3 regions of the Paenibacillus sp. CMAA1364 genome follow, and region 1 is predicted to be linked to each of the others. Evidence: predicted binding sites of a transcription regulator. Region 1 holds the regulator's gene; each other region holds the start of a gene.
What was found. Region 1 encodes NrdR, which represses ribonucleotide reductase genes. Its sites were predicted from a motif close to AACACNATATATNGTGTT; they were not measured.

Region 1 (11,075 bases):
GTGGACAGAGGACGGTTGATGTGCATGTTAGTTCTCTTCGTAAGAAGCTTGAGCTCGATCCTGAATCCGTCCATATTGATTCTATTCGTGGTGTCGGTTATAAATTAGTTGTGAATAAAAAAGGTGTAAAAGCTTTTTAATATATTTTACATGGCGTTTACAATTGTAGGGCACAGTATTTACATAAAAATAGTAGTATGACTATGGACGCACGTAAAGAGAAGGAGATATGAATATTAAATGGAAGATATAATCCATATTAAACAATTAAATCTATTCTACGGTGAATTCCATGCGTTGAAGGAAGTTAATCTTACGATTCCGCAGAAGACGATAACATCTTTTATTGGACCATCTGGATGCGGTAAGTCAACGTTGTTACGAACCTTGAATCGAATGAATGATATGATACCAGGAACTCGAATTGAGGGTTCCGTGACAGTAGATGGTAAAGAAATCTATGGTGAAGATGTTCCAGTGGAAGAACTGCGTAAACAGGTGGGCATGGTGTTCCAGCAACCCAATCCTTTTCCTAAATCAATCTATGATAATATTGCTTACGGTCCGCGTTTGCATGGTGTTGTTGCGAAAGATGAATTGGATCATATTGTAGAAGAAAGTTTGCGGCAGTCAGCTCTATGGGAAGAAGTGAACCATTTCTTAAAGCGTTCAGCTCTTAGTCTTTCTGGTGGGCAACAACAAAGACTATGTATTGCCCGTGCACTTGCGGTTCAACCAGATATCTTATTGATGGATGAAGCAACTTCAGCTCTCGATCCCGTATCCACACTCAAGATAGAAGAATTGATACAGGAATTAAAAGATAGATATACGATTGTAATGGTCACTCATAATATGCATCAAGCTGCACGGGTATCTGGGAGAACAGTATTCTTCTTGAATGGCGAAGTTATTGAAGCAAATGAAACCAACAACCTATTCAGGAATCCACAGGATTCTCGTACAGAAGATTATATCTCAGGGCGGTTTGGATAGACTGTGCATCACTAGGTGATTTCAAGTATGAATAGGAGGAGTAGGGAGATATGATTCGAAGAATAGGATTAGACCAAGATTTAGAAGAACTACGCTCCATGTTGCGCAAGATGGGAGAACACGTCATAGAAGCATTGGATAAGGCGATCACTGCTTTAAGCACAATGAATATTGACATTGCTCAAGAGATTGTGAAAGATGATATTCTGTTAAATAAGATGGAAGATCAAATTATGGAGATGGGTTCTCGTTTAATTGTGACACAGCAACCAGTTGCCAAAGATCTACGACGTATCATTGTTGCTTTTAAAATTTCGAGTGACCTAGAACGTATGGGGGATTTAGCGTTAGATATTGCGAAAGTAACGATGCGATTACAAGGTCAGACATTGATTAAACCACTCATTGATATTCCTAAGATGGCAGAGATTGTAGATGTTATGATCTCTGAAGCGATTACTTCCTACTTAGATGAGAATACCGATTTGGCATTAAAAATGGCCAGAGATGATGATGAAGTGGATCATTTATATGGTCAGATTATAACAGAACTGTACGGGTTCATACCCTCGCATCCCGAATCCGTATCACAAGTGATGTTGATGACTTTAGTAGCTCGATACATTGAACGTATTGCCGACCATGCCACCAACATAGGTGAAAGTGTCATCTATCTCGTGACAGGAACAAGACCTGATCTTAATCAATAGCATCGAAGGATTTCAAGGAAGCATCGACAAATGTCGGTGCTTTTTCTCGATTATAGGGTACATATGGTATCATGATAGAAGAATGTTCTAAAAAGGGAAGGTGCTCTATGGAAAAGTTAATTCTTATTGATGGAAATAGTATTATATATCGTGCTTTTTTTGCTATGCCACCGCTTACGAATACGAAGGGTTGGCATACGAATGCAGTATATGGATTTACGAATATGTTGCTTCGAATTATCGAGGATTATAAGCCAACACATATGATGGTAGCTTTTGATGCGGGTAAGATCACGTTTCGACATGACACATACAAGGAATATAAGGGTGGAAGAGCTAAGACACCTCATGAATTATCGGAACAATTTCCCTTATTGAAGGAACTTTTGCAAGGATTAGGTATAGCCCAGTTTGAGCTGAGTGGATTTGAAGCAGATGATATCATTGGTACGCTAGCTAGACAAGCAGATGAGGCAGGACGTAAGGTGCTTATTATATCTGGAGATAAAGATATGTTCCAATTGGCATCAGATCATGTTCAGATTGGAATGACTCGTAAAGGAGTTACCGATATTGAGATATACGACCCCGCACAGATTCAAGAAAGATATGGTCTAGAACCACACCAGATCACTGATTTGAAAGGCCTTATGGGAGATACATCGGATAATATTCCTGGTGTACCAGGTGTAGGTGAGAAGACAGCTCTGAAGCTTCTACATCAATACGGTACGGTAGAAGAGGTTCTAGCTAACACACATGAGTTAAAGGGTAAAATGAAGGAAAAGATTGAGGCACATGCAGATGATGCCATCATGAGTAAGAAATTAGCTACGATATATCGTGAAGTTGAATTAAACAAAACAATTGATGAGCTAATATTCAATGGTCTGCAAGAGGAGACCGCTGGTCCAGCATTGGCACATTTAGAGTTCAAATCACTACTAGAGAGGCTATCTTTCACAAGTGATGGAGGAGATGATGGCGCAGCTAGTTCTCAACCTGCTCTGAATGTAGAGGTTACTATCATTACCGAAACGAATATGGACGAGTTGATTACTCGCCTTCCACAGATTGAAGTACTGCATGTGGAGACACATGGTGATAATCCACATCGCGCATCCATCATTGGAATCGTCTTTTCATCGCATGAACATCATGATTACGTGTCATTAGATGTATTAAGAACGCCATCTGCGGCACCTCTTCTAGATTGGTTACAAGATTCTTCCTATCCGAAACGAGGGTATGATTTGCATCGTATGGATCTGGCATTGCATTGGAATGAGATCCCTTTTGCAGGTGTTGAATTTGATGTGCAGTTGGCCGCTTACTTGCTTGATCCAACAGAATCTAATCAGACCGTGAGTGCCTTAGCATCTAAATATGGTCTGTTATCTATAGCAAATGAAGAAGAAGTGTTCGGAAAAGGTGCGAAATACAAGGTACCTGACTTAGATATTCTTAGTGAACATTTAGCACGGAAATCTGCAACGATACTCAGTATTATTCCGAAACAGGAAGAAGAATTAGCAACCAACGAGATGCTGTCGCTATTCCACGACTTGGAAATGCCTTTATCACGTATCTTGGCAGATATGGAGAAGCAAGGAATCAAGGTGAATTCTGAGGGGTTACAACAGCTAGGCAAAGAATTAGAAGAGCAAATTCATCACCTAGAGGAAGAAATCTATCGTATAGCGGATACAAAGTTCAATATTAATTCACCGAAACAGCTGGGAGAGATTCTATTCGTTAAGCTGGGACTTCCTGCTGTGAAAAAGACGAAGACTGGATTCTCCACGGATGCAGAAGTATTAGAAAAGTTAGCACCTTATCATGAAATTGTTCAACTTATTCTACAATACCGCACACTTGCGAAACTGCAATCAACGTATGTAGAAGGATTGTTGAAAGAGATCTCTCCGAAGACAGGTAAAGTGCATACGTATTATCGTCAGACGATTGCTGCAACAGGTAGATTGAGTAGTCAATTCCCCAATCTACAGAATATTCCGGTTCGACTTGAAGAAGGTCGTAAAATTCGTAAAGCGTTTGTACCTTCTGAATCAGGATGGTCGATCTTGGCGGCGGATTATTCACAGATCGAACTACGAGTATTGGCTCATATCTCGGATGATATCAATCTGAAAGAGGCCTTTGTCCAAGATATGGATATTCATACGAAAACGGCTATGGATGTGTTTGGCGTTAAGCCAGAAGAGGTTGATTCCAATATGCGACGCTCCGCGAAGGCCGTTAACTTTGGAATCGTATATGGCATTAGTGATTATGGATTATCGCAAAATCTGAACATCACACGTAATGAAGCTGCGAAATTTATTGAGCAATACTTCGAAGTATTCCAAGGTGTGAAGAAGTTCATGGGTGATATTGTGAAGGAAGCGAAAGAAAAGGGATATGTCACGACACTCTTAGGTAGAAGAAGATATCTTCCAGAGATTAATGCCAGTAACTTTAATATTCGATCTTTTGCAGAGCGTACTGCTATGAACACACCTATCCAAGGCACAGCTGCAGATATTATTAAGCTTGCTATGGTACATATGGATCAGGCACTTACGGATAAGAAACTCAAAAGTCGGATGTTACTTCAGGTTCATGATGAATTGGTCTTTGAAGTTCCGCAAGACGAACTTGAACTGATGAAATCACTTGTTCCGGAAATTATGGCCAAAGCGCTTGAACTAGCAGTACCCCTGAAGGCGGAAGTGAGTTACGGTAATAACTGGTATGAAGCTAAATAGTGCCCCTAAGCTAGCGTGAATCCGTTATAATGGGGGAGAGGTGAACGCATTATGCCGGAATTGCCGGAAGTAGAGACGATAAAGAATACGTTGAACATATTAGTGAAAGACAAAACTATAGATCGAGTCAGCGTTCATTTAGCACGAATTATACAGCGACCTGATGATATACATGAATTTTCCTTTAAGCTTGCAGGGCACACGATTCAAGGTGTCGAACGTCGCGGGAAGTTTCTTCGAATTGTAATGGATGGTCTTGTCCTCGTATCCCATTTGCGGATGGAAGGAAGATACGGATTGTATTCAAGCGAAGATCCAATTGAGAAACATACACATGTTATTTTTCATTTCAATGATGGTACTGAATTGCGTTATAAAGATGTTCGACAATTTGGCACCATGCATCTATTCCCAACGGGTGAAGATTTAGCGAATTTACCTTTATCTAAGCTAGGCGTAGAACCACTAGATGAGTCATTTACAGTACAACAATTCAAGACAATATTAAAAGGGAAGAAGACGAAGATTAAATCGGTTCTTCTAAACCAGGTATATGTCGTTGGGATTGGGAATATCTATGTGGATGAGTCTTTGTTTGAAGCGGGCATCCACCCTGAGCAACCAACAGATGCTATTGGGGACAAGCAGCTTACAGCATTACATGGTTCCATTGTCGGAATATTATCTAAGTCCATTGAAGCTGGAGGATCCTCAATCAAATCATTTGTGAATGGTCAAGGAGAGATGGGTATGTTCCAACAAGAACTTCAAGTATATGGACGCGAGAATAAACCTTGTATCCGCTGTGGCATGCTTATTCAGAAAATCGTTGTTGGCGGAAGAGGAACGCATTTCTGTCCAAGCTGTCAAAAGTTATAAAAAAAAGAATTCATCATAAGATTGTGCACCCACTCCTTTTCTCATCCATATACTATCGGAGGACATATCGACGGGGGTAAAGTAATGTTGGAATATGCATCCAACATCTTTACACGAGATAGGGAGGGAACTGGGTGCTCAGTCACATGTTTGCACTGATGTTACTAGCTTTCGCGGTTAGTTTGGATAGTTTTGGAGTGGGGATTACATATGGGCTAAGGCAAGTGAAAATCCCCTTGTTATCAATTGTGATTATTTCTACTCTTTCTGGTATTGTTATTTATTGTTCTATGCAATTAGGTGTTCTGTTATCGAATTTCGTATCTCCTTACGTAGCATCTGCAGTAGGGGCAAGTATACTCATTGTGATGGGATGTTGGTCACTCCTGCAGATGTTAATACAGAAAGAGAAGGAACAATTGGAGCAAGTGGTCATTGTTGATGAGGTGAAGATATCTCCCCAACCTCCAGTGGAACGCCAAGTATTCTTAATAGAAATTCGTAAAATGGGGCTTGTTATTCAAATTCTACGAACACCATCTTCGGCGGATGTGGATAAATCAGGTAGTATATCCGGTTATGAAGCGATGTGGTTAGGGATTGCATTATCACTAGATGCATTGGGTGCAGGGCTAGGAGCAGCATTATTAGGATTTAATCCTGTATCTACATCATTAGTGATCGCCGTCTTTAGTGGGAGTTTCTTGGTTATGGGCATGAATACAGGTTTTCGCTTCGCTACGAAATCTTGGACGCGACATATGGCCGCTTTACCAGCTTTAATGTTAATAATAATGGGAATAATGAAGCTATTATGAGGTGAAATATGAATATAGGATTAACAGGAGGAATAGCAACGGGAAAGAGCACGATATCCTCCCTTCTAGTACAGAGGGGAGCGTTGCTCATTGATGCGGATGCAATTGCACGAGACGTTATGCTTCCGGGGCAACCTGTACTTGCTGCAGTAACGGAATTTTTTGGACAAGATATATTACAAGCTAATGGAAATTTAGATCGTAAGAAGCTAGGGGATATTGTGTTTAATGACCAAGAAGCACTTCAAGTATTAAATCGTATTACTCACCCTGAAATACGTAAACAAATACACCAGCGTATGGAGAAGTTAGAGGAATTGAATCCTGATAAGCTCATTATAGTTGACATCCCTTTATTATTCGAATCAGAACTACAATCGATGTTTGAGCAAGTCTTGGTCGTGTATGTACCTAGGGGAATACAGAGATTGAGATTAATGAAGCGGGACGAGCTGACTACCGAACAAGCGGAGATTCGACTCCAGTCGCAAATGGATATCGAACTAAAGAAGTTACAAGCAGATCTAGTTATAGACAACAGCGGTAGTCTACATGCTACAGAGCAACAAGTAGATGCCATATGGCTCAAGCTAGGTCAGCAGCCATGAGAGTGTTTCGGAAGAAAAGGGTTCTCTTGCTTCTGTTCACATCATTTGTATTGTTATTATTCTTTAATAGTAATTGGATGTCTTGGGTGTATCCAATTCATTATAAAGAAGAAATTAAGATTCAAGCAGAGCATTATGAAGTAGATCCTTATTTAATAGCGGCCATCATTCGTGTAGAATCTAATTATAAAGCAGGTAAAGAATCCAGTAAGGGCGCTCTTGGAATTATGCAACTGATGCCTAGTACGGCAAATTGGGCAATGGAGATGGCGAATACGCCTCAAATATCTTTAGACCGGATTAAACATGAAGTGAGTCCTAATATTCAACTAGGAACATGGTATTTCTCCTCCTTAATGAAGCAATATGATGGGAATAAGGCCTTAGCCATTGCAGCCTATAATGCAGGTCCAGGAAATGTGAAGAGCTGGATGAGCAAAGGCTTGTGGAATGGACAAGCGGATACGGTAAAGGAGATTCCTATTGATCAGACTAGGCATTATGTAACTCGTGTATTATATTATTATGAGAAATACACTCGTCTTTACGAAGAGTTTGAATAACATATATGAAAAGAAGCATGGGTCAGCTCGTCAGCTAGACCAATGCTCCTTATCTAAAACATATTAGCTATATTGTCCAGCTAATTGTTGTTCTGCAATGGTTACCAATCGTTTGGTGATATATCCCCCGATGGATCCATTCTCATATGAAGTCATATTACCTTGATATCCATCTTGAGGAATGCTGATTCCAAGTTCTTGAGCAATTTCATATTTCATTTGTTCAAGTGCTCCAGTGGCTTTTGTTACAACTAAGTTGTTAGAGTTGCTGCTTGAGCTCATTGTTGTTCACCTCCTCGCTGTTGGTAAAAGTATTATGTGTCTTAAATACGAATTTCATTACAAAAATAAATAGAAAAATAAAGGAAATAAAATTGACAATTGCTGTCATACATTACGAAAAGGAAGTGTTGATAACCATGAAGTGCCCTTTCTGTGACTATTCCGGAACGAAAGTATTGGATTCTCGTCCAGCTAATGATAACAAATCAATTCGTCGCAGGCGTGAATGTGAACAATGTGCACGGAGATTCACGACATTCGAAATGGTCGAAGCTACACCGTTAATCGTCATTAAGAAAAATGGCAATAGAGAAGAGTTCAGTCGGGATAAAGTTCTTCGTGGATTGATCCGTGCCTGCGAGAAACGTCCTGTATCTGTAGAACAGTTCGATATGATCGTCTCAGAGGTCGAGAAGGCTCTTCGTAATACGGCTGTATCTGAAGTAGACAGTCAGCAAATCGGAGAATTGGTAATGGAAGAGCTATATCAAGTCGATGAGGTGGCTTACGTAAGATTTGCTTCTGTATATCGCCATTTTAAAGACATCAACATGTTCATGAAGGAGCTCAAAACATTATTGTCCAAAAGTCCTGCAGAGGAATAAGAGACAAATGGTTATTGACTTAACCTTCATTATTTGATAAGTTATTAGTTGTTGTCAAAGTTCAATGGGGCCTTAGCTCAGCTGGGAGAGCGCATCGCTGGCAGTGATGAGGTCAGGGGTTCGATCCCCCTAGGTTCCACCATACAAATAATTCAAGCCACTTCCTCGGAAGTGGCCTTTTGTTGTGGCGGAATGTGTTCTAAGGGAAACCCAAGCCCTTAATGTAATCAATATGACGTATTCCGATATCTAACGGAAATGAGAGACTTTATTAGGTGTATTTCTCCATAAACATGCCTGATTTCCACAAATAGAGCCATTCATTTCCGCTAAAATTCAACACTTGCGATAATGCTCTAAATAGCGTCAATGGTTTCCGTTAGAAAGACGCTAATGTGACACTAGGATAATTCAGCAACTGAAGTATGCGGTATCGCTACAATCCCAATGTCCTAACTACCCGATATTTCTAAGGCTGAATTCCCGTCGGTACTGCACGGGACTGTGACCTGTGATTTGTTTGAAGGCAGCAGAGAAGTGACCTGAATTGCAATAGCCAAGTTCTAATGAAATCTCCGAAATGTTCAGCGTTGTATTCTCGAGATATTCCTTACCTAATTCGATACGCACCCCATGGAAGTATTTAATAGGGGAAGTCCCTAATTCTTTATTGAAAATATAGATAAGTGTGCGTGTTGGTATGTTGATGAACTCAGAGAGTGCCTGCACAGTGAACTCTTTTAAATTATCCTTCATATATTCAAGGCACTTATTGATGACCGTTAAGTCATAAGACTTTACATGATGTACTAATTTATTAACAAGAATGCTATAGAAAAGGTAAAAGTAAGCAGAGGAAAGCTGTTGTTCTCCTTCCTTCAGGCTAAGAAGGGTCTGGTCGCATAAGTTGAAGAACTCCATTTGAAAGGGTAAATGATATAGGTAGTTAGCTTTTAATAATAAGGGTTCTGTCTTAAATTCAAAGAGCCAGAAATTCCATGTATCACTAGCACAATTATAAGCGAGGGACTTGGAAGCGTTTGCAAATATAAGGGTGTTTGCCTTCGTCTGAAAGACTTGACCATCCACTTGAATCACACCATTCCCATCTAAGGTGTAGAATAATATATATTTACTACTTTCTATAATGCGATGATTGATATCATATTCTTGTGTTGTGTATAATTTATAGACCGTTTTCACACTCATTGGATATGTCTTTGTCCAATCATTCAGCGAATAAAAATCGAAATACATATTACACGAACACCACCTCGTTATTTTTTTGTTTCACAATACAGCTAATAGTATACATAATGCTCCGTACGAAACATGCTTGTTTTTGTCGATGCATCAACATTTATTTAGCTTGATAGTGTTAAATCAATTCCATGGCATATCACCTCTTCTATATTGAAGGGGTTGTTTGTATTTTTGCGTTTTTTTATAATTGTTGCTCGTTTATAGATTTACATAAAATATAACTTCCATTAACCTTTTGATAAGGAAGAGATATGGTATAGCTGATTTCGTGAAATTTGGATTTATGAAGGGCGTGTCAATTGTGGGAATAAAAGGGATTATACCAATAATACTAAAAAAGCCGTTTGTAGTAGGAGTTGGAATTTTACTATCCATCGTGTGCGTGATTGCTTTGGCAGGTTTTTTAGTGATGCCCGATGAAACTTCACAACATGGCATAACAGATGACATCCGATCTTACTCAGGCTATACCCGTGTTATAGAACAGCCGGAATATGACTTCTATGCGTCTTTAGCTCAAAGAGAATTGGATGATAAAACGAATAGCGAGTTACTTGCACAAAAGACAAAACAATTCATCCAAACAGCGAATGCTCAGTTTTATTTGGCTAATCAATTAGGATTATATCAGCCTTACTCTTTTGAGAATATGCAAGAACAGATGAAACATGAGAACGCCAGACGCAAGATGGACAAGGAAAAGGGGCTTCCAATCTATGGCCCTGAAACCTTCGATATTGTTAGATATTATCAATATGTCTCAAGTAACCTAGAGGTTGATATTATCGACTATTTAGCTACACATGCAGATGAAAGAATGGTGAATGAAGCGGAAAATTATTTCATAGAAAATATAGATAAATACGATCATAGGGAACAAATTGTTTATGTGATTACAGAAAATGGAGAAGTAGTGGAGCATACCGTGGATTGGAAACAATTAAGCACATTGGAAAAGGCGGACTCACAACTAGGTGAATTTCTGAGAGTGGGTGATGAAAACCAGACGTTAACTTATAACTTCGGCAACATAGAAAGGCAAGTGAAGATTCAATCTATGACGTATGTGTCGACAGAATTCGAACAGCACAAGACTGAAATTGTAAGCGATTACCTAAGGGGTGGACAATATAAAAGGCTTCTGAGAGAGGTTGAATTGAATAACCCTGTAGAATTTGTTGAAATAAATTAATGTACCTTAACCACTAAGTATAGAAGAGAGAGGGAATCTGATGATGGGAATAATGAAGAAATACGGATTTTTGAAAAAAATGATGGCGATATCCATTGTGGTTTCGTTGGTATTCTCTATGGTACCACAGAATTTCTCGATGGCTGCATCTAGCGTTGTATTAGAAGAGAATTATCTCAAACACTCCACCTTTGAGGAAACAGATGTAAGTCTCTCCACAGACTTTCCGACTGATAAATTCGGTAACTGGTACGCTTTCCAAGGACCTATTAAAGTTCAAGGCAATGCTCATGAGGGAGATTGGTCGGTGAAGATGTCTACTGCGGGTCAATCGCTAGAACAGGATGTGAAAGGTTTACAGCCAGGTTTAACTTATGAATATGCTGTGTGG
Region 2 (11,075 bases), on a different contig from region 1:
TCCTTGGAATCTGACGAAGTGAACCGATCTGATCTTTTGTCTCTTTACGTCCATGCGTCTCTAGGAAGCCGATCCATACATCCGACCCCATTCGTTCCAGATCATTTCCCTCTCGCAGCATAGTATATGTCTTGCCTACCCCAGGTGCAGAACCAATATAAATCTTAAACTTACCTCGCTTGATTCTTTCAATATGTTGATCGACTTCTTCAGAACTTAAACGACGATACACCGTGCTTTCATTTATCCCTTTTACTTTGGTAGGTAGAATACGTTCACCCTTATGCTCTGCTCGATCTGCAATAACAAATACATCGATATTCCATGTCTTTTTAACAATGTCATGAATGATCGAACCTTGCCAATATTCTTGCCAGATCGTTTGCTTGGAATGACCCAGTACGATCCGCGTTGCTCGATGTTCCATCGCATACTTAACTAAGTGATTAGGAAGTGACCTCCTACCACGGAAAGGAAGCTCCTCAAATCTACCCTTTAATTTTTCAACCAACTGAATCAGTGAACTTTTGTAAATTTGAGCTTCTCTGCTTGCTTTCTGGCGTGTATTTCGAAAGGCAACAACATCAAGATCCCCATTCAGTCGCTTTGCAATTTGTTGTCCCCGTCGAACGTACAGAGAACTATTCCAATGGTATTGAACAGATACTAGAATCTTCTCCGAGACACCCGTAGGGCCAATATGACCCCTATCCTCGTTGTGCTTCTCCAATGATTCATTCACACCATAAGCAACATGCCGAAGAGCCAATTCACGTAATATCGCTAAATTACTCCGATTGAACACGGTGTCCATCTGATCCTGATGAAGATGAAATTTACCACTTGCCATTCTGTTTAATAATGTTTCTGGGGTGACATCAATAAGTTGAACCTCATCCGCTAGTACTAGCGTATCGCTCGGTACGGTATCTTCTACTTCAATGCCCGTCATTCTTCTCGCTGTTTCTTCTACACCTTCCAGATCGTATATATTCGCCGTCGTGATCACACTAATTCCTTGAACAAGCAAGTATTGGATATCTTCAAGTCTTGTCAGAAATCGTGCATCAGGTCTATTGCGATGTGCAATGCCATCCACTAGAACAACCTCTGGATTTCGTTCTAAAAGAACATCTACATTCAAATCTTTCTGTTCGATCGTATTCTTCGTCCAATGGATACTGGGGACTCGCTCCAAGTCTGCCAGCTCTTCTACCGTTTCAGATCGCTGAGATGTCGTAACCGCACAGATCACGACATCTATACCTTGCGCTTTAAGCATTTGTCCCTCTCTTAGCATATGATATGTTTTTCCTGAACCACTTACGGCACCTAGGAAAATCTTTAATCGTCCTTGACGCAACTTCTGAATAGACAGAAGGATTTCCCCGGACGACTTCCTTTTGAATGTCTCCATCACTATTTAGTCATTTCTTCCATAGCCATATTCAACAACAAGACGTTGACTCTAGGTTCACCGAATACACCCAAGTCCCGGCCTTTCGTATGGGATTCCACCAATTCGAGTAATGTAGCTTGATCCATCCCCGTCTGATGGCTGATTCTTGCGATTTGGACCTTGGCTGATGCAGGGGATATGTCTGGATCTAGTCCGGAACCTGAGTTCGTCACTAGATCAACAGGGAGCTGGGAGATAGGCACTTCCGGATTAGCTACTTCCCAGTTCACGATAGATTCCTTGATACGTACCAACAGTTCTGGATGCGACGGAGCATAGTTGTTAGAACCAGAACCTACCCCATTATTCTCAATACTGGATACACGACCTTGGAACATTGCAGGATTACTGAATGTCTGCCCTATGAGTTGTGACCCCACGACTTTACCGTTTCCATCCTGCACCATGCTACCATTCGCTTGTTGAGGAAAAGCCACTTGTGCAATTCCAGTACTTACGACTGGATAAATCAAACCACACAGTAATATCATCACAAGACTGACACGCACAGCGATACCTATGATTGAATTTTTATTGGATGTCTCTACATGATTCATGTTTGTTCCCTGCCTTTCTCCATTGTTACCTATGATCTATTCTACAAAGTGATCTCATCGCTATATCTTATATCCATATGTGTACAAAAAGGTCGATGATTTTAATTCCAACAAAGGGACTGATCACGCCACCAAGTCCATAAATAAGCAGATTGCGACTTAGCAATTTACTTGCACTCATCGTTTGGTATTTAACACCTTTCATAGCAAGCGGAATGAGTGACGGGATAATTATCGCATTAAATATAAGGGCGGAAAGAATCGCCGATAACGGTGAACCTAAGTTCATGACATTCAGTACATTCATTTCTGGAATAGAAACCATAAACATCGCTGGTATAATGGCGAAGTATTTCGCTACGTCATTCGCAATACTAAAGGTCGTTAACGCACCACGCGTCATTAATAATTGCTTACCGATGGCAACAACCTCAATAATCTTGGAAGGATCTGAATCCAGATCCACCATATTAGCTGCTTCTTTCGCTGCCACTGTTCCGCTGTTCATAGCTAAACCTACGTCAGCTTGTGCAAGTGCCGGAGCATCATTCGTACCATCACCGGTCATAGCAACTAATTTACCCTGATCTTGCTCACGGCGAATGACGGCTATTTTATCTTCCGGTGTACTTTCCGCAATGAAACGATCCACCCCTGCCTCACGGGCAATCGTCGCTGCAGTCAGAGGATTATCACCTGTACACATGATGGTCTCTATCCCCATTTGTCTCAATTGCTCAAATCTCTCTTTCATACCTGGTTTAACCGTATCCTTAAGGTGAATCAATCCATAAATCACGCCATCTACTGCAACCGCAAGCGGTGTTCCACCATCAGAAGCAATCACATTCGTCTTTGCTTCCAAATCGATAGGTATAAGTCCTCCTTGCGACTCAACCCATTTCCTCACAGAGTCAACGGCTCCCTTACGTACCTGACGGCCGTCATTAAGATCGATACCGCTCATGCGTGTCTGAGCTCTGAATTCAATAAATTCACCACCTGTTGCAAGTTGATCCTCTACCTTATAATCAAGTTTTCTCATCAGTTCAATGACAGATCGGCCTTCCGGCGTCTCATCCTTCAACGAGCTGATCCCTGCCCAATGTGCTAACTCACTTTTATTTACTATGCCAACAGGTATAATCTCACTTGCCATTCGATTGCCGAATGTAATGGTTCCCGTCTTATCAAGAATCATCGTATTGATATCACCAGACGCTTCAACCGCTTTACCTGACATCGCCAACACGTTGAATTGAGTGACACGATCCATACCAGCAATACCAATAGCAGATAGTAACCCACCGATTGTTGTTGGTATTAAACATACTAATAATGAGATAAGGACTGGAACCGGCAGATCAATCTGGAAATGCTTAGCGATGGGTGCCAGGGTAACCACAACAATTAGGAATATCAGCGTCAAACACGTAAGTAACGTATTCAGCGCAATTTCATTTGGCGTCTTCTGACGCTTCGCACCTTCTACAAGCGAGATCATCTTATCGATAAAGGATTCGCCTGGATCGGAAGTAATCCGTACAACAATTTCGTCGCTGACTACTCGTGTCCCACCCGTTACGGAGTTGAAGTCTCCCCCAGCCTCCTTGATGACGGGAGCAGATTCACCTGTGATCGCTGATTCATCTACCGACGCCAATCCTTCAATGACTTCTCCATCAGATGGAATCATCTCTCCCCTCGAGACAATAACTACATCACCTTTACGTAAATCTATTGAATTAACAACTTTAATCTCCGAGCCTATACGTTGATTAGCTTGAATCTCCTGCTTACCTTTCTTCAAGGCATCCGCTTGCGCCTTCCCGCGTCCTTCTGCTAAAGATTCTGCAAAGTTAGCGAACAAGATCGTAAATAGCAATATCAAGAATACTGTGATATTAAATCCTATCTGATCTTGCGTTGCAAAATAACTTGGAAATAGTACCATCATCAGTACAATGAATGTCCCGACCTCAACTACGAACATAACGGGGTTTTTAATCATAAACTTTGGATTCAATTTAATAAAACTTTCTTTTACAGCATGTCTGGCTATCTCACCATTGAACATGCTGGTACGGTTATTACTCATCGTTCAAGCACCTCGTTCTAATGGAGTGTTAAAAATTCGGCCACAGGACCCAAAACAATGATTGGAAGGAAGGTTAGCGCCCCAATCAATAAGACAACACCAAGCAAAATAACCATAAATAATTTATTATCTGTACGGAATGTTCCAATCGTCGGCGCTACACATTTCTTAGCGTGTAATGAGCCCGCCACAGCCAGCATGGCAATGATAGATACATAACGTCCAAAGAACATACTCATGCCTGTTGATACGTTCCAGAATACGTTGTTATCTGCAAGCCCTTCAAATCCCGAGCCATTATTGGCTGCAGATGAAGTGTATTCATATAAAGATTGCGTTAAACCATGGAATCCTGGATTACTGATGGAGCCATATCCCAATGGGGTCATAAAGGAGATCGCCGTAGGTACTAAAATAATAAACGGATGTACCAGTATAACGAGTGCGATTAACTTCATTTCCTTCGCCTCAATTTTACGACCTAAGAACTCTGGCGTTCTCCCTACCATAAGTCCACAAATAAAGACCGCTAATATAGCGTACATAAGCATGTTCACAAGTCCAACACCCTTACCACCAAACACGACATTCAGCATCATGCCCGCCAGTGCTGCCAATCCACCCATAGGTGTTAATGTGTCATGCATATTGTTGACCGATCCCGTAGTTGCTGACGTGGTAACAGTAGAGAATAACGTCGATTGTGCAATACCGAAACGGACCTCTTTTCCTTCCATACTCCCTTGCGAAGAATCAATACCTAATGCATTAATCGCTGGATTACCCGTCTTTTCGGATATATAACTAACGCTTAATAGAATCATGAATAGAATCATCATAGATGAGAATATAACCCATCCTTGTTTCTTGTTCTTTGCAAACAGTCCGAACATATACGGTAACGATGCCGCTAAAACCCACATACTTAAGATTTCAATAACATTCGTTAATGGACTGGGGTTCTCAAATGGATGGGACGAGTTGACTCCAAAGAATCCACCACCGTTTGTTCCAAGATGTTTAATGGATTCCAGTGACGCGATTGGGCCCATCGCGATTTGTTGCGTTACCCCCTCAAGCGTTGTTATCGAAGCTGTTGGCTCAAATGTCTGTGGTACTCTTAAGCCCACTAATACGATCGTAACAAGAAGTGCTAATGGCAGATAGATACGAATAATGGCTTTGACGAAATCCTCGAAGAAGTTACCTACACCTTTCGCATGTTGAGTAATTCCTCGAATAAAGCAGACTGCAATCGCAGCTCCCGACGCTGCCGAAGTGAACATCATCATTGTAATGATGGCCATTTGTGTGAAATACGTCAGACCACTCTCACCACTGTAATGCTGAAGATTGGTGTTGGTCATAAAGCTAATGATCGTATTCAGAGCAAGCGATGCTTCCATATTCGTATTGCCCGACGGATTTCCTGGTAGCCATCCTTGCAGACGGAGAATGAAGTAACCAAGGAACACTAATACTGCATTAGTAGCCATTACACTCAGTGCGTATTGTTTCCAATTCATGCTGTTACGGTTTCTCAAACCGATGATCTTGTAAATACCACGTTCAATAGAACCAAATATGTTATCCGTGCGATTGGGTTCATTGGAGAATACATGAAACATATAAGTACCTACCGGCTTTACCAGCAGTATTAGCACAACAATCACAATTCCTATTTGCAGTAAGTCCATGCTTTATATCCTCCTTAAAGGGGTGAACTCTTCATATAATGAATCTTGTCTAGAATTTTTCTGGATTGATCAACGCATAAATGAGGTAGATGAAGATGACTATCATCAACGGAATCAGAATAATCATTGCTCCCCTCTCCCCCTATCTACCTGCTGTTCGCACCAATGTGTGAATAACAACAATAAACCGAAGCTACTGACTAAAGTAATGACCATGTAAACATCCATCATTATGGGTATGCCCCTTTCTTATACCGATTCTGTTCCTTCATTTTATTTCTCTGTTAGAAATCCAACATCCCCATTTTTCGTGTAAATGACATGATCTGCACCCAACCCTCTGTATATACCACGTGGGTTCCAATATCGAGTGACGATGCAAATCGCTTGAGAGGTCCACGGGCGGCAAATCTGAAGGTAACGACAACTCAAGTTAAGACTACTCTCAAAAATATAGATTCTTCCCACGTCAACCTGCGGGATGACCCATCTATTCGTTTTAAAGGTATCAATACGTATAACGTTCTCTACACCCATGTTCCGAAATTTCTGTTCTTCTACACGACTGTTTGTTAAAACTACGAATTTCCTTTTCATATCCATTAAGTGGATTATAAATTTAAGCCCATCCTCATTAGGAGCAACTACCATAATGCTCACATCGTCCATACCCAGAGCCTCCCATACATTTTAAAGGCAACAAAAAAGAAGCTCAGTGAAAAGGTGCTTTTCCCAGAGCTTCTTCGTAAGTTCATGATTAAATAAAACATGAACCAGCCAGAAGGCGGTTTGCTGCCTCTCCCTGTACGCTTACGAGGTTAGCTGTCGGATTCGGGCGAGGAAGTCGCCCTATTCTCAAGTCATTTAACACACACTCAAGAAATTCACCCCATAGAACTATCCGTTGTATCCACAGCAGATATTTCCGATTGGTTCCCCCGTTTCAGTAGTTACACTGAATTCAGCGTTCAAGACCATATCTCAATAACATTTACATATCACATTTCACTCTCAACCTTTTGCTTACGAAGTTAGCTGTCGGATTCGAGCGGTGAGAGTCGCTCTACCTCGTGAAGACTTCATGGTCCCCACAAGGATTCACCCCTGTAGCTACCTAAATTCGACTCTCACACCGAATAAAGATAACCACTTTTGGTTCCTCCGTTCTCCATCAAATGACGGAAATTCAGCCGCATTAACGATTGAATTTATTACCAATCTCTATTTCAATATGAATATTACACCCGTCGCGATCACCCGTAAAGGTGACTCAATGCCTTTCTAGAAGGGAATAAGTAGCGTGTAGATTGATAATAGCGATTACAAATTCAACTATCTCTATCCAAGTCATTCATACTCGCTATATCTCGGTTTCTTGTAAATATATTCATATTTTTGATGATTGCAACACAAAAAGGGTGCCACAGTAAAGTGGCCACCCTATATAATTGTATACCTATCTTCACGAGTGGGCTTGTAGTCAATCTAGACGAATTAAGGATTCTCCACCGTGACAGCCCCCACACTCGACGTCAGTGATAATAATGGCCCGCCCCCATTCCGCTCACTTTTTCCTTTGGGTGCTCCAACCACTTGACCAACATCGCTTTTCGCTTCGATTGTACATTTTAGTTGCTCAGCTAGGATTGCCTTAATACTTCCAACGTCCGTCTTTGCGCTCAGGGTGCTCTTGCTATCCATTTGCTGAATTCCCACAACAACACTGCCAACATTAGATGTGATTGTGGATTTCCCAACAATATGTGCTCCATCAATATCAATCGTGCCTACATCATTATGAATATCATAGGTTCCCGTTAGATTATGAAGCTTGATTTCACCTACGTTACTTCCGATATTAAAATGATCTACGGTTTCAGGTAATTCAACCTTGTAATTAATCGTAAATTTGATGAGGCCGTATTCCTCTTTCACCCATTTCCACATTTCCATTTTCTCCTTACCTTTGGGGTGTGCACTAACTTTTATTTGGTCCCCTTGTGTAATTACCGAGATCTCTGTCTGACTAATAATCTCATCATATTTGGATTCGTGTGAAGGCTTATTCGGAAATAAGAGCGTTGCGATCACTTTCATCTGGTCACCTGTAGTCGCTGTTACTTCAATGCTACCAACCTCATTTTTCAGAATCAATTCCGTTGCGGAACCTACCCCTTCTGTGCGTGAGATTTCTTTATGTATGCCGTCTTTCGTTAACTCCTTAGACCAATCAGAGACTTTATTCCCCATATCATCGTTGCATCCAACAAGTAATAGGACCGATAGTGCCACAACCGCTATGACTGATTTCTGTATTCTACGCATATCTACGAACCCCCAATTCAGTGTTATATTATTCCATCATTATACTTCATTAGATAATCAATAGAATCAATCTACAGACTAGTCAAATACTGGACTTTAGTCGGGGGACAGTACAATAACGAAATATAGAATGTTCTTCTTGTGACTTATTTCAATTTATCCAACACTGAATTCAACTTTTGTGCACTAGAAGAAGCCTTGTCTCGACGGTCATCCAACTTCACAGATGTAGAGACTCGTTGTGCTCCCGATAGAAATGGTGATTCATGTAATGCAGCAATAGCACGCCACACTAATTCAAGAGGTCCTTCAATAATGGTACTCATGGAAGTGAGTTGATACGTTATGCCTTCCTGATCTTTCAGAACCCGCTGCATGTCCGCAACATAAGCACTAAGACTCGTCGTTTGTGTTCCTATTGGAATAACCGTTACCTCTGCAATTGCCAAATGGACTTCCTCCTCTATCATTTCTTGATCTATTGTAACCATTTCATACCCTTTTCATAAAATATACCATAGAATTTTCATTTATGTTCGCTAATGTAAGTCGTAGAAGGGATGGCAAAGTTTTCACACCGCTTTCAAGAATGGATTTCATTAATTCATGTTTACAAACACAACATATTGAGTTAGATTTATATAGCACCACTAAATATAGTGCAAAACAGGTGATCCAACATAACAACCATTGTCGGGTCTTAATAGGGAAGTATGGTGTGAATCCATCACGGTCCCGCCACTGTAACCCAAGAATCAGATGAAGTACAGATTGATTTACTTGGGAAGTCAGATACCTACCTGTTCAACATACGCAACAAATCCTACGCGGAAATAGGAAAGGTGGAAATGAATTATGGTATTAATGGAATCTAGAAGAACTATTACATTAGAAGAACAAATGCTTCAAGAAGTATCAGCTATGGGACATGATATTACAGAAAGTCTAAATGTAGAAATGCTGCGTGAGAATGCCAATCTAAATGGAGAAAGCTTCTCCGGTAAAATAGGTAAGTTCGGTAGTGAATATGCGAAATGGTACGCAAGATATTACATAATCCCTAAGACACTGATGAATGCTGTTGATGAGAATGATCTATACGTTCATGATCTGGATCAATATGCGGTGGGCAGCACGAATTGTATCTTCATTCCTTTTGACAAACTGTTAGCACGAGGATTTAGTACAGGCAATGGAAGCGTCCGAACACCACAGTCGATTTCTACGGCTATGGCGCAAGTAGCCATTATATTTCAATGTCAGCAGAATTCTCAATATGGCGGCGTTTCCGGAAATAAACTAGACTATGATTTAGCGCCATATGTGGCCAAGTCATTTGTGAAGTATTTCCAAAAGGGGTTACACTACTTCAATGAGAATACGGTAGTCGAAGCACAACATATGCAATTAGGTAACCTAACGTTATCCGAATCACATCCACGTTCCTATTCTTTTGCGACGCAAGAGACTAAGGCAGAGTGCCTTCAAGCTGCTGAGAGCTTAATCCATAATCTAAATACCATGTCTAGCCGCGCGGGCGGTCAGATTCCCTTTACCAGCATTAATTATGGGACATGCACGACCCCAGAGGGGCAGATGGTTATCGATAGCTTACTCATGGCAACGATGAATGGATTAGGAAATGGTGAGACACCTATATTCCCCATTCAAATCTTCAAATGTAAACAGGGAATTAATCAATCCCCTGGGGATGCTAACTATGATCTTTTCTTAAAAGCGATAGAATGCTCAACAAAAAGACTCTATCCCAATTTCGCCAATCTCGACGCACCTAGCAACCTTCAGTATTACGATCCAACAGATCCAAATACTGAATTCGCTACAATGGGTTGTCGCACACGTGTTCTTGCTGATCGACATGGTCGCAACCATTTATCAGGTAAAGGTAACTTATCCTTCAATACGATTAATCTTGTCAAATTAGGTATTAAGCATGGTGTTGTGAGTGGCAATGCCTTTCCTAATGAGCTTGGTTTCCAACAAGATCTGTATCATTTCTTAGATATTGCACTTGATGGCCTCTTGCACAGATACAAGATTCAAGCTCGCCAACCTGCCAAAGCTTCCGACTTCATGATGCGTGAAGGTGTCTGGGAAGGTGGCGAAGCATTAGGTCCTGACGATACCGTAGAAGATTGCTTGAAGCATGGTAGCTTGTCCATAGGATTTATTGGTCTTGGTGAATGTATGAAAGCCATGTATGGTAAACATCACGCTGAGAGTGAGGATGTTCATACCAAAGCATTAGAGCTCATCTCCGCTATGCGTCGCTACTGTGATATGAAGAGTGAAGAGCATGATCTTAACATCACTTTAATGGCAACGCCTGCGGAAGGCCTTTCTGGTAAATTCACCAAGAAGGATCGAGAAGTATTCGGCTCTATTCCAGGTGTAACGGACCGTGAATACTATACCAACTCCTTCCATGTGCCGGTGTATTATGATCTTCCCGCCGCTCGCAAAATATCATTAGAGGCTCCTTTCCATGAATTATGTAATGCTGGAGCTATCTCTTATATTGAATTGGATGGGAATGTACGTACGAACCAAAGCGCTTTTCTAAAAATAGTTCAATATGCCTTATCGCAAAATATTAGCTATTTCAGCATTAACCATCCTATTGACCGGTGTGGAACTTGCAATTACGAAGGTATTATCGGCGAAATCTGCCCTCACTGTGGAACCAACGAAGCAGACGTTCCGATGTATCGTCTACGTCGTGTTACAGGTTATCTAACGGGTGATTACCAGACACGCTTTAATGCTGCCAAGCAGGCAGAAGTAGGAGATCGGGTCAAACATCGATGAACATTTGTGGCTACTACCCAGAATCCATTAATGAAGGTAATGGCCTACGGGCTGTTATCTTTCTTAGTGGTTGTCGCCACCGCTGTCCCGGTTGTTTCAACCCAGCCACA
Region 3 (11,075 bases), on a different contig from region 1:
CATCTCTAAACTCTTCCCATTCCACTACATTAGCAAATTGATTTTTAAAGAATCCCATTGTATATCATCCCTTCTCTTAAAATGATCCCCTACTGCCGCTATGCGAATGACCACCACCTGTAGTTCCTCCGCCACCACCTGAACCACTGCCATTGTTCTTTTCGATCTTGCGTCTCGTTGTTGTTGTTCGAAGATACTGATCTCGATGGTCCAATATTCCTGAAGTACTAGCATCCTCATAGGTCTGCCGATTCACCGTAACTTGACCACCCGAACGATAAGCCATCAACCCAACGACGATTCCCCCGAGTCCCAGAGAAACAGCCAATTGGAACCAGAGCTTAAACAAGATGTTGTCCGGATTCACCCCCGGGCTATACCCCATATATTTGTGAGCGGTTTGAGTATACGTGTGAAAAGCAAGATCATAATCACCACTTGTTAGTGAAGGTGTAATCTTATCCCTAATCTTATCCAGTCGTCTGTCATCGAGGTATTCCTTGCCTTTATAGAAACCAGCCAAATAAATATCTCGATTTCTCATATCCATTGTTAGAATTACGGCATTTCCATGACGCTTATCATACCCAGGTGCTTGTTCATCGTAGAAATCCTGAGTCATTTTCATAACATCTATATTGTCGTCGTTATTAGATGTATAGATGATTATATCCGTTTCTCTTTCGGCTCCCAATTCATTAGCCAATAGATTCAGCTCGTCAGATTCTTCCTTAGTCAGAAGCCCAGCCTCATCAAATATCAATGTTTTTATTTCAGGTGCAGCCATCGTTGTAGGTACGGGAATCGCTAGAGATATGCCCAAGATAATAAGGATGGCTAGGACCATTCTATTCATTCTCACCATAATCCTCCCCCCATCATCAAAGATATCAACTTCAGTGAAATGAAGGAGATACCCGCAACACCTGCGAACCACGTTGCCACTTTGGATTTACTGATTGGTGGCTTACCAACCACTTTGCCTGTCTGCCCATTCATCGCAAACGTATACTGCGACTTATTATAGTCATAGTGAACCACCCATACGGGAAGCAGAACATATTGCGCATCTTTCAATGTCGTATCAATCTGCTTGTTTGTGAAACTCATCGTAGTATATCCCGAAGTCGCCGACTGAATATATGAATTAATGAATCCAGCAATCTTATCTTTTGCACGCGGATAAAGATCCTCGTCGTTATAACTATATTTCTCTGCAATGTATCCTGCAAGATAAGGTGTTTTGAATTCTTTTAGCTGATCGTATGGAAATGGTTCTAATTTATCCATCAGTTCATCATTCATTTTCTCTGCCGCATCAATCGGTACCTTTACATAATTGAGTCGCATGTTCCTGTATACATCGAAGTGCTGTGTCTCCGTAATCTGATAGTCTCCGCTCGTATAACTTCGCACCTTTGTACCCTGACCATGAACTTCCACTTTATTATGTAATTCATATAGCCAAAAAGGTACATATAATCCGGTTATTCCTTGGACTCGATCCGCAGTCATGAAGCCATTTGGCGTTAAGCGACCATTCTTACACCATTTGCGAAAAGCGGTCATGGCTTCGTCCTTACTGATCGAGAATGGTATTACCTTCGCGGGTGCCAATGTACCTGTCAAGCGATCACCTAGGACAACAGCTGATCCACAAAAGTGACAGACCGTTGCCGTTGTTTCAGGTTCTGTTATAACTACTGCTCCACAGCTAGTACAATGATATTCCTTCACCTCATCCTCAGAGAATACATTTGTAGTCAAAGGATCTTGCAGTTGTTCAATATTATCTTGTCTCCCACAACTATGGCACGATAACATGCTCGTCTCACTATCAAAGACCATTCCACTACCGCAATTTGGACATTTGTATTCAATAACTGGCATTTATTCACCTCGATAACTAGGAATCTGTCATTCCTTATTCTCTGCTACCCTTCTCTAACTGTGCGATGAGTTCATCTAGGTCATCTTTCGGTTCTGCTCTTAACTCAGCTAGAGCCATAGCCTCATCGTATGCTAGATTCACCTTATCCTCCGCAGCATCAAGCAGTGATGTCCCCGCACCATCGGTATAGCTATTTTCGTTTAATTTCTGTTGTGCTTTTGTTGCAGCTATTTTACCTTTTAGGTTGGCACGGCGTTCCTCAAGTTGACTTACATCCGTCAACATTTTATCACGCATTTGTTTCATTTTTACTGCATTGTCCATGATGGAGTCATAATTAGCCTGCAATTGGTTCTCTTTCTCCATTTGGATCATCTTACGATCAAGAAACTTCCGTGCATCGTCATCATCTCCAGATTGTACAGACTTCTCCGCGTATTTCTGAAGTTTTCTAATCTCTGCCTGACATTCATCCAGTACTCGCTTCGCTCTTCTCTCATCCGATAGCACAGAAGCAGTCTCTGCTCTGATCTTACCCAAATCACTATTCAAATTACGCATATAATCATCAATCATCTTCTCTGGATCTTGTGCCTTATCCAATAAAGCATTCACATTACTTGCCATAACATCTTTAAATCTTACCAAGATTCCCATGATGAACCTCCTTAACAAGAGTTACATTATATATATAATACACCAATCAAGGCGAATTGGTTTCATTTCACGGGAGAATAACCAGATAAAGTGCATATAAGACCATTACTTCCATTCAAAAATCCTTGATCACCAATCATTCATACGACGGGATTACGCCTTTTTCGTTGAAGATTAGGGTTGGTTCAACTTGTAGTACTCTCCTTGCTACACAAAGAATCCCGATTCAGAATTTCTGTCTCGGGATTCTTTGTAGTTAAACATATCATTTATTCTGTATATATATTTAATTACAGTCTGTCTGTCCTACGAACACTTACTATATCCACAGTTACTGCAGGTCTTACATCCTTCAACATTAATCAGTGCAGCGGAACCGCAACTTGGACATAGGTCACGAGAAGATGGATTCATGCTGTGATGGTGATTGTTGCCGCCATCCGTTGATTCCATTTCACTTGTTACTGCTACAGATGCGGGAACGTGATCTTCTTCATGGTGTACATGAGATTCTAATGCTTTGGCCACTGCATCTGCGATCGATTCTACACGGTTTACACCAAACCCAATCGCACCGGATCCACCAATTCCTTTTAGATGCTTGATAAGAAGTTCGACCTTCTGCCCATGATCCCCGTACCGTAGGAATAAGGAACATACACGGCCCAATGCTTCAGCCATAGCGAATACATCTGATCCTGCTTTACCAACATTTAAGAAGATTTCGCTAGGGATACCATTTAGATCATTGATCGTGATATAGGCCATACCAAATGGTGTATTCACTTTATATGTCGCACCACGAAGAACTTGTGGACGTCTCTTATACTTATTGTCAACGACTTTCGTACCGTTAGATTCTGAATCATCTAGAGCAACCATTAATTCAGCAACAGGCGCTTCTTCTACAACTACTGGCGACTCACTATTTGTAGAGTCCTTCTTCTCCGTATTGAGCACTTGGACATCACGGCTACCATCACGATAGATGGTTACCCCTTTACATCCTAGGTCGAATGCTAGTTCATACAATTCTGCCGTCTCTTCAACTGTAAAGTCAGAAGGACAGTTGGCTGTCTTCGATATGGAACTATCTACCCAACGTTGAATGGCTGCTTGTACATATATATGTTCTTTCGCAGACAGATCCATGGATGTTACGAAGTAATCAGGTAAATTCTCACCCGGATGAGCTTCGAGCCATTCTTGTGCAATCGGTACGAATTGCTCGTCATACCCTAGACGACTTTGACGATAATATTTGAATGCGAAATAAGGTTCAATTCCCGTGGATGTTCCAACCATCGTGCCCGTACTACCCGTTGGTGCTTGGGTAATGACGGTGACATTACGCATTCCTTTTTCTTGTATCGCTTGTCCAACTTCTGGGAACACATCCGTCATGTTACGCATGAATCCACTTTGTAAGTATTTCTCAGCATCAAATGCGATGAATGAACCTTTCTCACCTGCAATGTCCGCTGATGCTAGATAAGATTCACGAGCAATGAAGCCAAATATTTTATCAAGGAATTCTAGTGATTCTGGACTACCATAACGAATATTCAGTTTAATCATGAGTTCAGCAAGTCCCATAGTACCGAGTCCCACTCGGCGTTCATTCTTCTGATTCGCCTCGTTCTCATCGAAATGATACGGTGTCTTGTTAATGACATTATCTAAGAATCTAACGGAATAACGAGTAGTTGTGGCTAATTCATCCCAATTCACATCATGATTCTGCTCATCATAGAACTTAGACAAATTAATCGCTGATAGATTACATACTCCCCAAGCCGGTAATCCTTGTTCACCACAAGGGTTCGTACATATAATTGGATTGAAATACCAGCTATTCGACATGTCGTTATAACGTTCCATGAATACGATACCCGGTTCAGCAGATTTCCATGCTGCTTCGGTAATCGTATTCCAGATCTCACGTGCTTTCACCGTACGATAAGGAATTACTTTACGCCCCGCTTGCTTCCATTTGTCTAGATCGCCATCCCATACTTCATTGTAATCAGGTGTGGTTGTATCTGGAAATACCAATTCCCAATCTAAATCTTCTTTGACAGCCTTCATAAATCCATTACTCACACACACGGATAGATTGGCATTCGTAACTTGACCCATCGTCTGTTTCACGGTAATGAATTCCAATATGTCAGGATGCCAATCATTCATCATTAACATAAGGGCACCACGTCTGCTTCCGCCCTGTTCAATTAATCCTGTTGTATAGCTAAATAATCCTCCCCATGACACAGCACCACTAGACGAACCATTCACACCTTTAACGATCGATCTTTTGGGACGCAAAGAGGATAAGTTAATTCCCACACCACCACCACGAGCCATAATCTCTGTCATTTCCGAGAGGGTATTCATAATTCCACCACGACTATCTTTAGGAGAAGGGATAACATAACAGTTAAACAACGTCAGTTCCTCACTTGCACCAGCGCCAGCTGCAATCCGTCCACCAGGCACAAGCTTCCAATCATCTAATAGGTAACGGAACTTTCCCTTCCACTCTTCTTGAAGCTCAGGCGTTTCTTCCACAGATGACATCGCGTTCGCTAATCGATCCCACATCTCTTCAGGTGTTTTTTCAATATTTAAAGTCAGCTTCTCCACATCAGATTGCACTAACTCGCCACTGCGAGTCTTCACCGTCACCGTTGCACCTTCGCGAGCCATAATCTCACCCACTTCTTTGGTAGGAAATTTGGGATCATCCTTCGTTAGAACAAGGACAACATCTCCTACCTTCGCTTTATTCGTATCAGCGTCTTTCCACGCATATCGATCCAGAAATATCTTCTCACTTAAGCCTTCCAAACGGCTTGTATGCTGTAATTCATTCACTACAATAACCTCCTAATGATGATAATTCATAATCTGAAATCCAAGATTCCACTTCTATTTTCCACAATATATTGTACTTACGACATTATACTACACTACATATTGTAAGACTATGCCAAATTCGTGAAATTTGATGTAAATATTTATTTCAACGAACCACCTTTGTATTTCTATATATATCTATTTCTTTCATCATAAGTTATGAACTAGCCTACTTCAGTGCATACTACACGTTACAGTCCATTCTATTCATTCTAAAAGGGAGGGTAATCATGGATATGCAGAGCACTCATCCTCACATCATGACAACTCAAGATTTACCTGTTCCACTGCTTATGGATAATCGTTGGCTTGAAGAACTAGAGAATCGCATGGATAAAGGTGGGCCTTGGGGAGACTGGCGATTGTTCCAATTAGCCATGCAAGGTGAAGAATCTAGATTAGTAACCAGTTTCGATCAGTTACAATGTCTCCAATACATTCAGAATCTGGTCCCTCTACCTCATCAAATTGATACAGCTCGTAAAGTATTATTCAACATGTCTGGCCGAGCTATTCTTGCTGATGAAGTTGGTCTTGGTAAGACCATTGAAGCTGGACTTATTCTAAAAGAATATATGATTCGAGGTTTAGTGTCGAAGGTTCTTATTCTTGTTCCTGCATCCTTAGTTCTACAATGGGTGCGTGAATTGAACAGCAAATTCGGAATACCAGCCATAGCCCAGAAGAAATCTTATTCTTGGGAATCAAATATCGTTGTAGCCTCAATGGATACGGCTAAGAGAGAACCACATAAGGACATTCTATTAAATCAAGAATATGACATGCTCATTATAGATGAAGCACATAAACTTAAGAATAAGAAAACAACGAATTACCAGTTCATTCAGAAGATTAGAAAGAAGTATTGCTTACTGCTCACAGCAACCCCCGTTCAGAACGATCTTGGAGAATTATTTAATTTGATTACTTTATTGAAGCCCGGACAATTAGGTAAACAAGGTGAATTCTCTAGCAATTATGTGGTCGACAAGCGCATTGCTAAGAATGAAGACATGTTGAAAGAAGAGCTTGCTAAAGTCATGATCCGTAATCGTAGAGGTGAAAGTCCTTCCAATTTCACGACGAGAACCGTTCGCAATATCAATCTTGAGCTTTCTTCTGATGAGCAAGCTTTATATGACGGCGTGACCTCCTATGTGAAAGACCAGTATCATGCTGCTGGCGGTAACTTAAGCAGTATGCTGTCGCTAGTGACACTTCAACGCGAAGTGTGTAGTAGTCGAGATGCTGTGTTTATCACGTTAGTGAATATGACGAAGAAACTACCAGAGGACTCCCCTCTTCGCGCTAAGATCTGGGACCTCGTCTATATGATCAAAGAGATAAAGTCTAATACTAAGGCTGAGAAAACGATTGAACTCATCCGCGACATGAATGAAAAAGTCATTGTATTTACAGAATATCGTGCTACACAAGAGTATCTATTACAGTATTTCCGCGCACATGGACTGAATTGTGTTCCTTATCGAGGGGGCATGAATCGAGGTAAGAAAGATTGGATGATGGATTTATTCCGAGGTCGGGCACAAGTCATGATCGCTACGGAAGCAGGTGGTGAAGGAATCAACCTCCAATTCTGCCATCATATGATTAACTTTGATCTACCATGGAACCCTATGCGTGTAGAGCAACGGATTGGAAGAATACACCGATTAGGTCAACTTAATGATGTGAAAATATATAATTTAGCAACGACAGGAACGATTGAAGAACATATATTAAGTCTGCTCCATGAGAAAATTAATATGTTCGAATCTGTTATTGGAGGACTTGATGTTATACTTGAACGTTTTGAGAAAAAGGAATCTCTTGAGAAAAGCCTCTATAAAATCGTATTAGAATCCCAATCCGATGAGGAAATTCGCCAAAAATTCAGCTCTCTTGGTCAAACATTAGATGATGTGAAGCGACAGGTTGAGGATGAATCCGTTCGTTCTGTAAATGACTTAAGAAGGGAAGAAGCATGACATGAAGATGTCTTCCGAACAAGTACAACAGCATATGATGACTTATTTAGAGGCAACCGAATGTCAAATTATTGAGAAATCGCCCTATCATGTCACCGTAAAGCTCTCGCCCGAAGCTGATAAACAACTTACCAATCGGCCGTATTATTGGGGATTCGTTGAACGAACAGGTGTAGACCCAGAGACATTATCTTATACCTTTGTATTTGACCCGGAGAACTACAATATACCCGATGTTAAACCTGTACCTATAAATAATGGAACTGGACAAGATAGTATATTATCTCGCTATTTCGACGTTTCACCAACGATGCCACGCATCGGTCCTGGACGAATTCTTCGTGAAGATGTTCCTTATGGAAGTCAAAGACTACAACAAATCTGGGATGTGGCTAGACGTGAAGGATCATCGGTCTATCTATTTGAACATCCTGGGAATATGCAGCGACGAGCTCTATTCTCCGCTGCATATGAACCTTGGTTAGCTGTCTGTTTCAAAGTTGAAATGACTTGTGATGTAAAGAGAGAACAGCTTCATTTCATGGGAATATCTATGTTAAGTGGCACAATATCACAAGACTTCCGTCAACAATTAGCGAATAAGACACTAAGTCCAAGACTTCCTGAGAATGTCCACATTAATCCTGCCGAACTATCCATACGTGAAGCTGCGGAAAAGTTACAATCTAATCTGATATCCTCCTTAGGTGAACTTGATTATCAATGGGCGGATCAGGCACAGGAACGTCTAAAGGATGAACTTATGATTATCGATTCCTATTATGAACATATGATGAATGATACGGATGAAGAGAAGAACAATGCCATTCAAGTGCAATATGAAGCTAGACGTAGCGAAATGGCTTGGCAGTATGAGCCCAAAGTTAAGATATCTGCCATAACATGCGGTCTATTTCACCTTCGACCTATGCAATAGGTAAGTATGACTCCCATCGCTAAAAGAGGGCAAAAAAAGACCCTCTTTTTCTTTTTAACTACTGACAGTTTCTAACACCCTTTTTACAGCTTGTCCTATACACTGGTGTAAGCTCCCATTCAAGAAAGGTGGATTATATGAAATCTATGCCGAAAATTCCCACACTTAAATTCATGATCGGACTGTTCAGCTTGGTCATGTTGATATCTCTGAACCAACCCTCAACCTCGATATTTGCTGACAATAGATCTACCGTTCACACTTCTATTCCGGCACCATTAGCGTTACAATCCTACACAAAGATGATTGTCCAAGAACTATCTGAACAACCTATATTTACGTCTTGGAAGAAATCCACACTCGAATACTTTCCTTTAGGACCTGGTACACATAGCTGGCTTGTTACGGTAACCATGGATCAAGAAGAGATTGGCTATCTAATCTTCACAGCCGAAGATCAAAAGTCAACAAAATATGTTCTTAGTGAATATGGGCTTAGTCCTTCCTTACCTTATCAATCGTCCGCATTAAGTGAGTTTTTAGAAGATCCAGCATTCATATCGACAAATCCCAAATATCTATACCCTACTAGCATTCAGTCACTCTATTCACCCATGCTTCCCATATGGAGATTATCATTTGGGGAGCAGACCACATTGTATCTAAATGCCATAACGATGGATGTTCTTCCATGGGATGATACGCATTGGAATCAACTTAAATCACAATCGTCTACACTACAACCAAAGCAATTTTTAATAAAAGAAAAAGCATTCATATCTAAGTCTGGTGTATCTCAACAAAAGCAAAGAGACCCAATGGCTAATCTCCAATGGATCACACAACCTCGTCTAGCCTTGTTCTCGGATCAAGAGGTCGTCTCTTATATCCATAAGCATAAACCATTGATATTCTCAGCACCATATCACAATGATGATTTGGGTGCGCCATTTATATTATCGGGCTTTCATAAATGGACTGCCAATCTAGACCCCCAACAACATATCTATTATGTCGATACTGGATCTATCGGGCACCGATATCTTCCTTTAACCCTTTTGAGAAGCAAAGGACAATTCCACTCGCTCCCTTAGTCTACTGCGAATCTTTCAAGACTTTCTGAATAGACTTTTTCGATGATGTAAGTGTATTCTTCCCCCATAGCGTCACACCAATAGGAATCATACCGAACCATTTCATGGACCAAGGTTCTTTTTGCTTAATCTTCCGCTCTTCCTTGGGTGTTTCGATATATGTTACTACTTGCTCCGTGATGTATTTCACTAATTTCAATTCGTCTCCCATCACTACGCAACTCCTTTACATTATAGTCAAGTGAATCGTTAAATCACTTCACTACTAGGTTGTGCATAATGTATCTATATTAAACTTCAATTGAAGTTAAAAGACCGTATTCCATCCGATATCTCGGTATGAATACGGTCTATTCTAATTATTTACCTAATAATATTTGGGCATAAGGTGAATCGATAGGTAGCATAATGACGGGTTCATTCTTTAATGTTGTAACGTAACTCTGTAATGTTCGATAGAAATTATAGAACTTTGGATCTTTACCATAGGCAAGGTTATAGATTTTGGCCGCTTCTCCTTCACCCTCCGCAATGATCTTCTTCGCGTCGGCCTGTGCTTGGGCAAGCAATTCTGTAGATGTACGGTCTGCTTTTGACGTGATTTTTCTTGATTGTTCATCACCTTCAGATAAATATCGTGCTGCAATGGACTGACGATCTGAAATCATCCGATTATATACACTTTGTTTATTCTCCTCTGGCAAATCTGTACGCTTGATGCGAACATCGATAATCTCAATCCCATAATCATCTCTTGTTAAAGCAGCAATCACATCTTTCGTGATCTCATCATTGATATTACCACGTTCCGTATTCTCACTAATAATATTCTCATAGTTCACTTCGGATAGCTTACGACGAACAGAGTTATAGACTGCCTCATCTATTCGTTGAACACCACCACTAACAGATTGAACGGTTCTCAAGAACTTCGATGCGTTATTAATACGCCATACGGTGTAGTTATCAACGACAATCGGCTTCTGATCCTTCGTTAATATCGTCGTTGGAGAACTATCGTAAGTCATTTGATACTTCGGGAGTGTTGATACATTCTCAACAAAAGGTAATTTGAATTTCAATCCCGGTTCGGGCACCGCTCGAACGGCTTCTCCGAATCGAAGAACGATTTTATATTCTCCTTCCTTTACGACATACATCGATCCTGATGCTAGAATAATTAGAAGAAGTGCAGAAACAATTAATATCCATTTATTCTTCATGGTGTATCTCCTCCTTGTGGAACAGTTGGAGCTTGTGGACTGGTTGTCGTCGCAGAACTATTAGCCCCATTACGCATAAGCTCGTTAAGTGGTAAGTAATTCACCGTATCACTGTTAGAATTCGTAATAAAGATTTGAGCATTAGGCATAATCTTCTCTAACGTCTCAATAATCAATCGACTCTCTGTAACCGATGAACTATTCTTATACTCCGCAAATATAGCATTGAATTGCGCGACGTCTCCTTCTGCATTTAGAATTCTAGACTTTTTCTCGCCCTCTGCATTCTCGATTAGTGCTTGAGCCTCTCCTCGTGCTTTTGGAATGAGATCATTCTCGTACTTCGCTGCATTGTTAATCTTCGTACTC

Region 2: ACH8E3_RS11490 (anaerobic ribonucleoside triphosphate reductase) is a predicted target of NrdR. The motif match lies at 8,752-8,769, and genes of this name have one in related genera.
Region 3: ACH8E3_RS13160 (adenosylcobalamin-dependent ribonucleoside-diphosphate reductase) is a predicted target of NrdR. The motif match lies at 5,483-5,500, and genes of this name have one in related genera.

Annotation. Positions count from the first base shown of each region.
Region 1 is NZ_JBITNB010000017.1:48,022-59,096, reverse strand. It holds gene ACH8E3_RS11250 (response regulator transcription factor) at 1-140, shown strand, start outside; gene pstB (phosphate ABC transporter ATP-binding protein PstB) at 241-996, shown strand; gene phoU (phosphate signaling complex protein PhoU) at 1,047-1,706, shown strand; gene polA (DNA polymerase I) at 1,814-4,474, shown strand; gene mutM (DNA-formamidopyrimidine glycosylase) at 4,526-5,353, shown strand; gene ytaF (sporulation membrane protein YtaF) at 5,488-6,171, shown strand; gene coaE (dephospho-CoA kinase) at 6,180-6,779, shown strand; gene ACH8E3_RS11215 (lytic transglycosylase domain-containing protein) at 6,776-7,342, shown strand; gene ACH8E3_RS11210 (small, acid-soluble spore protein, alpha/beta type) at 7,406-7,624, opposite strand; gene nrdR (transcriptional regulator NrdR) at 7,762-8,229, shown strand; tRNA gene ACH8E3_RS11200 (tRNA-Ala) at 8,296-8,371, shown strand; gene ACH8E3_RS11195 (helix-turn-helix domain-containing protein) at 8,686-9,486, opposite strand; gene ACH8E3_RS11190 (hypothetical protein) at 9,794-10,684, shown strand; gene ACH8E3_RS11185 (discoidin domain-containing protein) at 10,725-11,075, shown strand, end outside.
Region 2 is NZ_JBITNB010000018.1:46,202-57,276, reverse strand. It holds gene ACH8E3_RS11530 (universal stress protein) at 1-1,417, opposite strand, end outside; gene kdpC (potassium-transporting ATPase subunit KdpC) at 1,420-2,016, opposite strand; gene kdpB (potassium-transporting ATPase subunit KdpB) at 2,084-4,114, opposite strand; gene kdpA (potassium-transporting ATPase subunit KdpA) at 4,132-5,811, opposite strand; gene kdpF (K(+)-transporting ATPase subunit F) at 5,861-5,938, opposite strand; gene ACH8E3_RS11505 (hypothetical protein) at 6,085-6,480, opposite strand; cyclic di-AMP (ydaO/yuaA leader) riboswitch at 6,605-6,788, opposite strand; cyclic di-AMP (ydaO/yuaA leader) riboswitch at 6,817-7,013, opposite strand; gene ACH8E3_RS11500 (hypothetical protein) at 7,306-8,136, opposite strand; gene ACH8E3_RS11495 (MTH1187 family thiamine-binding protein) at 8,283-8,585, opposite strand; cobalamin riboswitch at 8,788-8,954, shown strand; gene ACH8E3_RS11490 (anaerobic ribonucleoside triphosphate reductase) at 8,992-10,965, shown strand; gene nrdG (anaerobic ribonucleoside-triphosphate reductase activating protein) at 10,962-11,075, shown strand, end outside.
Region 3 is NZ_JBITNB010000024.1:2,606-13,680, reverse strand. It holds gene ACH8E3_RS13180 (SPFH domain-containing protein) at 1-58, opposite strand, end outside; gene ACH8E3_RS13175 (TPM domain-containing protein) at 77-856, opposite strand; gene ACH8E3_RS13170 (TFIIB-type zinc ribbon-containing protein) at 859-1,890, opposite strand; gene ACH8E3_RS13165 (PspA/IM30 family protein) at 1,925-2,548, opposite strand; gene ACH8E3_RS13160 (adenosylcobalamin-dependent ribonucleoside-diphosphate reductase) at 2,855-5,422, opposite strand; gene ACH8E3_RS13155 (DEAD/DEAH box helicase) at 5,695-7,452, shown strand; gene ACH8E3_RS13150 (YqhG family protein) at 7,454-8,389, shown strand; gene ACH8E3_RS13145 (hypothetical protein) at 8,527-9,483, shown strand; gene ACH8E3_RS13140 (YqzE family protein) at 9,485-9,694, opposite strand; gene hflC (protease modulator HflC) at 9,843-10,706, opposite strand; gene hflK (FtsH protease activity modulator HflK) at 10,703-11,075, opposite strand, start outside.